DNA from 2 places in the Pseudomonas sp. NY15435 genome. Region 1 is predicted to be linked to the other one. Evidence: riboswitches for the same ligand, from Rfam matches in the RefSeq annotation. Region 1 holds a riboswitch; the other holds the start of a gene.
What was found. A riboswitch is a leader RNA that binds a small molecule or an ion and turns the genes downstream of it on or off. The one in region 1 is predicted to bind cobalamin.
Positions count from the first base shown of each region.

Region 2: another riboswitch for cobalamin. It lies ahead of ACNFH5_RS17010 (TonB-dependent receptor plug domain-containing protein); the one in region 1 lies ahead of cobW (cobalamin biosynthesis protein CobW).

Region 1 covers NZ_JBLUQA010000004.1:514,508-518,093, forward strand. Annotated here, with positions in the region: gene ACNFH5_RS12580 (CbtA family protein) at 1-182, opposite strand, end outside; gene ACNFH5_RS12585 (CbtB domain-containing protein) at 276-461, opposite strand; cobalamin riboswitch at 566-776, opposite strand; cobalamin riboswitch at 837-1,032, shown strand; gene cobW (cobalamin biosynthesis protein CobW) at 1,257-2,309, shown strand; gene cobN (cobaltochelatase subunit CobN) at 2,406-3,586, shown strand, end outside.
Region 2 covers NZ_JBLUQA010000006.1:352,450-356,035, reverse strand. Annotated here, with positions in the region: gene ACNFH5_RS17010 (TonB-dependent receptor plug domain-containing protein) at 1-1,790, opposite strand, end outside; cobalamin riboswitch at 1,884-2,091, opposite strand; gene ACNFH5_RS17005 (VOC family protein) at 2,153-2,581, opposite strand; gene ACNFH5_RS17000 (class I SAM-dependent methyltransferase) at 2,642-3,370, opposite strand; gene ACNFH5_RS16995 (cupin domain-containing protein) at 3,536-3,586, shown strand, end outside.

The DNA of each region.
Region 1 (3,586 bases):
GCGGCAGCACCCTCGGCATGCTCATGAGCGTGCTCCTCGACCAGCGCGGCGGCCGGCTCGGATTTCTCATAGGTTTCCGCCTTGAGGATCAGCGGGGATACCCACAGCAACTGGACCACGGTGAGTACCAGCGCCGCGATCAGACCGGCGAAACCGGCGGTCTGGGCGATACGTTTGATCATTGCAATTCTCCAGGCGAGACGAGGCCTCGAACGCTGCGAACGCGCGACCGGGAGTGCCTCGAATTCGCTGCGCTTACGCGCAGGCGGTGCACATCAGTGGCAGGGGAAACCAGCGCTGTGGCGGGTGTCGTGCGCGGCGTTGTGCACCGCTTCCAGATGCGAGAAGCCGGCGAAATACACCAGCAGCGCGCCCAGCAGGCTGGCGCCAACGGCCAGGCTGATGCGCTTGGAAAGGGGGATGGAAGTGCTCGACGCGTGCGTCAGGGTGCTGCTGGACATGAACGTTCCCTCTGAAGATCAAAGTAAGAGAACGCAGAGGTTGAACGCATTCGAACGCGCCGGAAGGACGCGCCACGGCCTGCGCCCGCCCACCGCGGGTTTGCCAAAAAACGAAAGCTCCAGGCCGGTCTCCGGGCTTGCGACGTTGGCTCGTGGCCAAGCGGGTCAGTCTTCCCATGCGTGCGCACAGTGACTACTGATGACCCTACGATCGCCTACCGTTGCGGGGGCAGCGCCGGACTGGTCCTTGCGGACGCACCGGCTTCCCGTTTCACCTCGCGCGCGGCGCGAGACACCTGAAACCGCGCTAGCTGACCACGGCAGCCGGCAGGCGTCAACCGATCCCCGGCGATTGACCGACCCGTCTACGCTGCGTAGCCTTCCTCCCTTCGAGGTTCTCCGGCGCTGGCCGGAGCTAAGAGGGAACGTGGAAATCTTCGGATGCGCCACGGCTGCCCCCGCAACTGTGAACAGCCTGTCTCTTCATGCGCCACTGCCGATTCGGGCGGGAAGGCGAGGAGACGCCAAAGGGTTGTGAGCCAGGAGACCTGCCTCGTCACCGGTTTTCGATCTGCTGCGCGTCGGCCATACTGCGTTGGAGGATCGCCGTGGACTGCTAGTCAACTCCGCATCCCCGGCGATCCTCCGCCTAGCCTGGCTCTAGCTCGCGAGATCCGGAACCGGTTCGTTATCAACAGACAACCGGGCGGGGTGATCCGGTGGCGACCTTCGTTGCGCGGCGAACCCGCGCGCGCGCCCTTCATCCGCCTTCCAACTTCCGCTTGCGAGGCGCGCATGAAAACCCTGGCCAAACTCCCCGTCACCATCGTCACCGGCTTCCTCGGTGCCGGTAAGACCACCCTGCTCCGCCACATGCTCAACAATGCCGAAGGCCGCCGCATCGCGGTGATCGTCAACGAATTCGGCGAGCTGGGCATCGACGGCGAAATCCTCAAGCAGTGCTCCATTGGCTGCAGCGAAGAAGAAGCGGTCGGCCGCGTCTTCGAACTGGCCAACGGCTGCCTGTGCTGCACCGTGCAGGAAGAATTCTTCCCGGTGATGCGCGAGCTGGTGGCGCGCCGCGGCGACCTCGACCAGATCCTCATCGAGACCTCCGGCCTGGCCCTGCCCAAGCCGCTGGTGCAGGCCTTCCAGTGGCCGGAAATCCGCAACGCCTGCACCGTGGATGCGGTGATCACCGTGGTCGACAGCCCGGCCGTGGCCGCCGGCACCTTCGCCGCACACCCCGAGCAGGTGGACGAGCAGCGCAAGCAGGACCCGAACCTGGATCACGAATCGCCGCTGCACGAACTCTTCGAAGACCAGCTCGCCAGCGCCGACCTGGTGGTACTGAACAAGGCCGATCTGCTCGACGCCGACGCGCTGGCCCGCGTGCGCGCCGAAGTCGCGGAAGAACTGCCGCCGGCGGTGAAGATCGTCGAAGCCAATTCCGGCCAGCTGCCGCTCTCCGTGCTGCTGGGTCTGAATGCCGAAGCCGAACTGCACATCGACAGCCGCCCGACGCATCACGACCACGAGGGCCATGAAGATCATGACCACGACGAGTTCGACTCCTTCCATGTCGACCTCCCGGAAGTGGAAGAGCGCGCCCTGTTGGATGCCCTGAACGCGCTGGTCGAGCGCCACGCCGTGCTGCGCATCAAGGGCTTCGTCGCCATCCCCGGCAAACCCATGCGCCTGCTGGTGCAGGGCGTCGGCAAGCGCTTCGACAAGCACTTCGACCGCGCCTGGCGCAGCGATGAAACCCGCGGCACGCGCCTGGTGGTGATCGGCCAGGAACTGGACCAGGCCGCCATCGCCAACGAGCTGCGTACCGCCCTCTCCTGATCGTGTAGGAGCGAGCTTGCTCGCGAACCAACCTCGCAGCGGGGCAATGTTCGCGAGCAAGCTCGCTCCTACGAAGAGCCACCATCGAGCAAACCCATGCATCTGCTGCGCACCCAACCCGGCGGCTTCGTCCCCGACGACGGCATCGCCGACCTGGCCCAGACGCCCGCCGACCTGGTGATCCTCTGCAGCGGCGACTCGCACCTGGCGCTGCTCGCCGAGGCCGCCCGCGAACTGCCGGAGGATTACCCGAGCCTGCGCCTGGCCAACCCCATGCAGTTGCAGAACCACGCCTCGGTGGACCTCTACGTCGACGAGGTGCTGCAGCACGCCAAGGTCATCCTGATTTCCGTGCACGGTGGTGTCGGTTACTGGCGCTACGGCATGGAGCAGTTGGTGGCGCTGGCCGAGCGCGGCGTCACGCTCATCGCGGTACCCGGCGACGACAAACCCGACCCCGAACTGGCCGCCTTGTGCAATGTGCCCGCGCACGACGCCGAGCGCTTCTGGCAGTACCTGCGCCAGGGCGGCATGGACAACGCCCGGCAATTCTTCGCCTGCCTCGCCAACCGTCACCTGCAACGCGATTACGTCTGGAGCGAGCCACAAACCCTGCCGCGCGTGGCGGTCTATCACCCGCAAGTGGGCAGTTGCGCCCTCGCCCGCTGGCAGGCCGACTGGCACCCCGAGTCCCCGGTGGCCGCCTTGCTGTTCTATCGCACGCACCTGCAGGCGGCGAACACCGGCTTTATCGACACCTTCTGCAAACGCCTGCAGGCCCAGGGCATCAACCCGCTGCCCATCGCCGTGGCCAGCCTCAAGGAAGCCGCGTGCCTGGCGACGGTAGAAGGCCTGCTCGATAGCGCCGACGCCGAGCTGATCATCAACACCACCGGCTTCGCCCAGTCGAACCCGGAAGCGCCACAGGAACGCCCTTTCAGACGCGACGTGCCGGTGCTGCAAGCCATCTGCTCGCTGGATAACCTCGACCTCTGGCGCGCCAACCCGCAGGGCCTCGGCCCGCGCGACCTGGCCATGCACATCGCGCTGCCGGAACTGGATGGCCGTCTCATCACCCGGCCGATCAGCTTCAAGGGCCTGGCCTGGCGCAGCGAGCGCAGCCAGAGCGACGTGGTCTGCTACCTTTCGCACCTGCCAGGCATGGACTTCGTCGCCGAGCTGGCGCGGCGCTGGATGCTGCTGGCTCGCAAGGCCAATGCCGACAAGCGCGTGGCGCTGATCCTGGCCAACTATCCAACCCGCGATGGCCGCATCGG
Region 2 (3,586 bases), on a different contig from region 1:
TCGCCGTCGAGCACGCTGTAATGGCCGTAGTCGTCGTCCTGGGCGCTGACGATTGAGCCTACGTAGCGCGTGGCGAGGCCGGCGCCCCAGAAGTTGTCGTCGTAGCCGGCACGCACGCGGGCGAAGAAGTGCGGGATGTTGTTGACCGTCACGCCGTCACGGCTGTCCACCAGGTTGCGCGTGGCGTCGGCCGAGACCTGCCAGTGCCGGCCAAACTGCCACTGGCCGTTGGCTTCCACGCCGCGTACCTCGATCTCACCGTTGCCGTTCACCCACTGGTCGCCGGCGAGAGTGATGAGGTCGGTGATCTCGCGGCGGAACAGGGTGACGCTGCCGCTCCACGGCTGGTCGAACAGCTCGCCGGTGTAATCCAGGCCCAACTCGGCGTTGCGGCTGCGCTCGGGCTTGAGGTCACGGTTACCGACTTCATCGCCCGGTTCGTTGACGAACAACTGCTCGGCGGTGGGCAGCTTGAAGGCGGTGCCGAACTGGCCGCGCAGCTTGAGCTGCTGGGTCAGGTCGTAGAGCGAGGTGAGCATCCATACCGTGGCGCCCTCGCCGCCGGAGATTTCCTCGCGGCGCACGCCCAGGCTCGGGTGCCAGTCGGGCAGCGCCTCGATGTTCGGCCGCAGCTGGGCATACAGCGCGTGGGACTCGGCCTTGTCGTTGTCGATGATCAGCACGTCGTCCTGGCCCTTGTACCACTGGTTGTCGCTGCCGAAGACCAGCTCGTGGCCGCCGGCCAACCTGGCCTTGCCCTCAAGCTGCGCGCCCCAGTCGGTAAAGCCCCAGTAGTCGTTGTGATTGAGCACCTGGGTGCCGCCGCCCTGCAGGTTGTAGACGCGGTCGTAGCGGGTGTCCCAGTCATTGATATGGGTCTTGGCGAACCAGCTGAAGTCGTCGCTGACGCTCTGCTGGAAGGTCGCCGTGGCGATCTGCTGGATACGGTTGTTGCTGGTGTGGTGGTTGGATGTCGGGCGGGCGAAGTCCAGTTCGGCGTCGGCGTACTGGTAGAACAGCTCCAACCGCGAGGCCTCGCCGATGGCCTGGATGGCCTTGGCGCCGAACACGTTGACGTCATAGGAGCGGCGCTTGTCGCTGACCGTGCTGGTCATGTCCTGGTCGCGGTAAGGCTGGTAGCCGTCGGAGCGGTTGTGGCTGACGTAGGCCATCAGGCCGAGATCGCCCAGGCCGTTCTGCACGATTCGCTCCGCGCGGGCATCACCGCTGCGACCCTTGAACGTATCCAGGCCGAGGTTCACCTCACCGGCCGCCTCGCGCGAACGCGCACTGCGGGTGACGATGTTGATCACCCCGCTCACCGCCTGGGTGCCGAACAACAGGCCCTGGCCGCCCTTGAGCACTTCGATGCGCTCCACGGCGGTGGTCGGCAGGGTGTCGATGTAGATGCCGCCGTAGAGGCGGTTGTTCAGGCGCACGCCGTCCAGCAGGATCAGCGTGTCGTCGTTGCGCCCGCCCAGCAGCGAGTAGGTCCCGTAGTCGAACGGGCCGTTCTTCGGCGCAACGAACAGGCCGGGTACGTACATCTGCAGCACGCGGGTGATGTCGGCGCTGGGGCCGGCACGCTCGATCTGCTGGCGGTCGATGACCTCCAGCTTGCTGCCGTAGCGCGCCATGTCGGCCACGGTGGTGGACTCCACCGAAGGCGCGCTGACGATCTCGTCGGCCAGGTCGAGTGGCGCCGCAACGAGCTGCGAGCTGAGGGCACAGAGGGAGAGAACGGGAGTCCAGCGCGGGGCGCGCCGGTTCAGGAACGAAGAATGTTGCAAGGTGATCGCCTCGAAATAGAAATTTCGCAGGCGGCGCAGCGACACCCGGAACGAGCGCGCCCCGGGAACCGGCTCACGCCCGCCCACCGCGGGTTTGCCAAACAGGTTCCAGGCCGGTCTCCGGGCTTGCGAGGGTCGTGGGGCATCCGCCTTCCCATGCTTGCGCACAGTGGCCTAGTGGATGCTCCGCTCGCTTACCGTTGCGGGGGCAGCGCCGGACTGATCGCACGAAGGCGACGCACCGGCTTCCCGTTTCACCCCACGCACGGCGGCGGGGGGCACCTGAAACGGGGCGCATATCAACATTGCGGGTGGGAAAGCGTCAAGCACGGGGGTTGGGCAGGATGTTGCGAACGTCGCCGTCAGTGCCACGGATCGTAGGTGCCGAAGCTCCAGATATGTCCTTCAGGATCGCGGCAGGTGAAGCCCTGGCCGCCGTAGTCCTCGTCCTTGATGTCGATGACGATCTGCGCGCCGCCGTTCACCGCCGCGCGATACAGCACCTCGGCGTCCCTGACCACCACGTAGATGCTCTGGGTGCAACCGCCGATCTCGTCGGGCTGGCGCATCAGCCGGCCGTACTCGTTGTCGTGCAGCGAGCCAAGCATCACCAGCCCACTGCCGTCGGCCAGCGCCAGCTGCGCATGGGCGATGCCGCCATGGTCATCGGCGACCACCAGTTGGCGCTGGAAGCCGAAAGTCGCGCACAACCAGTCGATGGCCTGCGGCGCATCGCGGTAGCGCAGGCAGGGAATCACGCTGGGGCGAACGGCGGGCAAGGGCTGCGACATGGCAATCTCCGGCAAGAAACGGGCGCAATGCTCTGAGCATAGTCGCCGGTTTTTCGCTCCTCAGCGCTGCGCGGCGACCAGCAGCAACATGGGGCGCTCGCGCTCCTCGGCCAGTGCCGGAATGGTCTGCACCTGCTCCGCACTCGGCCCCCAGTCCTCGACGTGGCGCAGCGTCAGCCCCGCGCCGATCACGGCATTGAGGATGCTGCCAAGGGTGCGGTGATGCTTGAGCACACCCTTGGCCAGCCAGTCGGTGCGGCGCTCGCCTTCGTCCTGGTAATGGTCCACCGGCCAGCAGCGGCGGCCGTCTTTTTCGACGATCCAGCCGGGATTGCGCGACGCCATGTAGATCGGGTGCTCGATGGAGAACACCAGGCTGCCGCCAGGGCGCAACGCGTCGTGCACGTTGCGGAAGAAATGCGGCAGATCCTCGAGGTAATGCAGGGTCAGCGAGCTGTAGGCCAGATCGAAGGCCGCGGTGGGCAGCTCAAGCTGCTCGAGGTCGGCGTGGAAGTAGCTCACTTGCGCCGCCTCGGTCGTCTCCCGCGCGCGGTCGAGCATCTTCTGTGACACGTCCAGCCCGCTCACCGTGCGCGCGCCCTGCTCCGCCGCATATCGGCAGAACCAGCCGTAGCCGCAGCCAAGGTCGACCACATCGAGCCCCTCCAGCGGCGGCAGCAACGCGCGCAGCGAGGCCCACTCCGGCGCGCCGTCCAGGCCGTGCTGCGAGCGCGGCAGCTGGGCGTAGCCGGCGAAGAATTCGGGGTTGTCGTAGATGTTCTGCGCCATGGGATGGCACCTCCTTTCTGACGGACCAAGGTCCGATTGTCTGCACCAAGGACGGGGGTGGCAACCCGATGAGGTCAATGCCTGGGCGATCGAAGCGCAAGTTCCTGCAAGACCGCTTGGCGGGGCGACCTTAGTGTCAGCCCAATCAAAAAAGGAGAATCAACCGTGACCCAACGCCAACCGATCAACCTGCAGAACAAGCTCGCGCTTATCCAC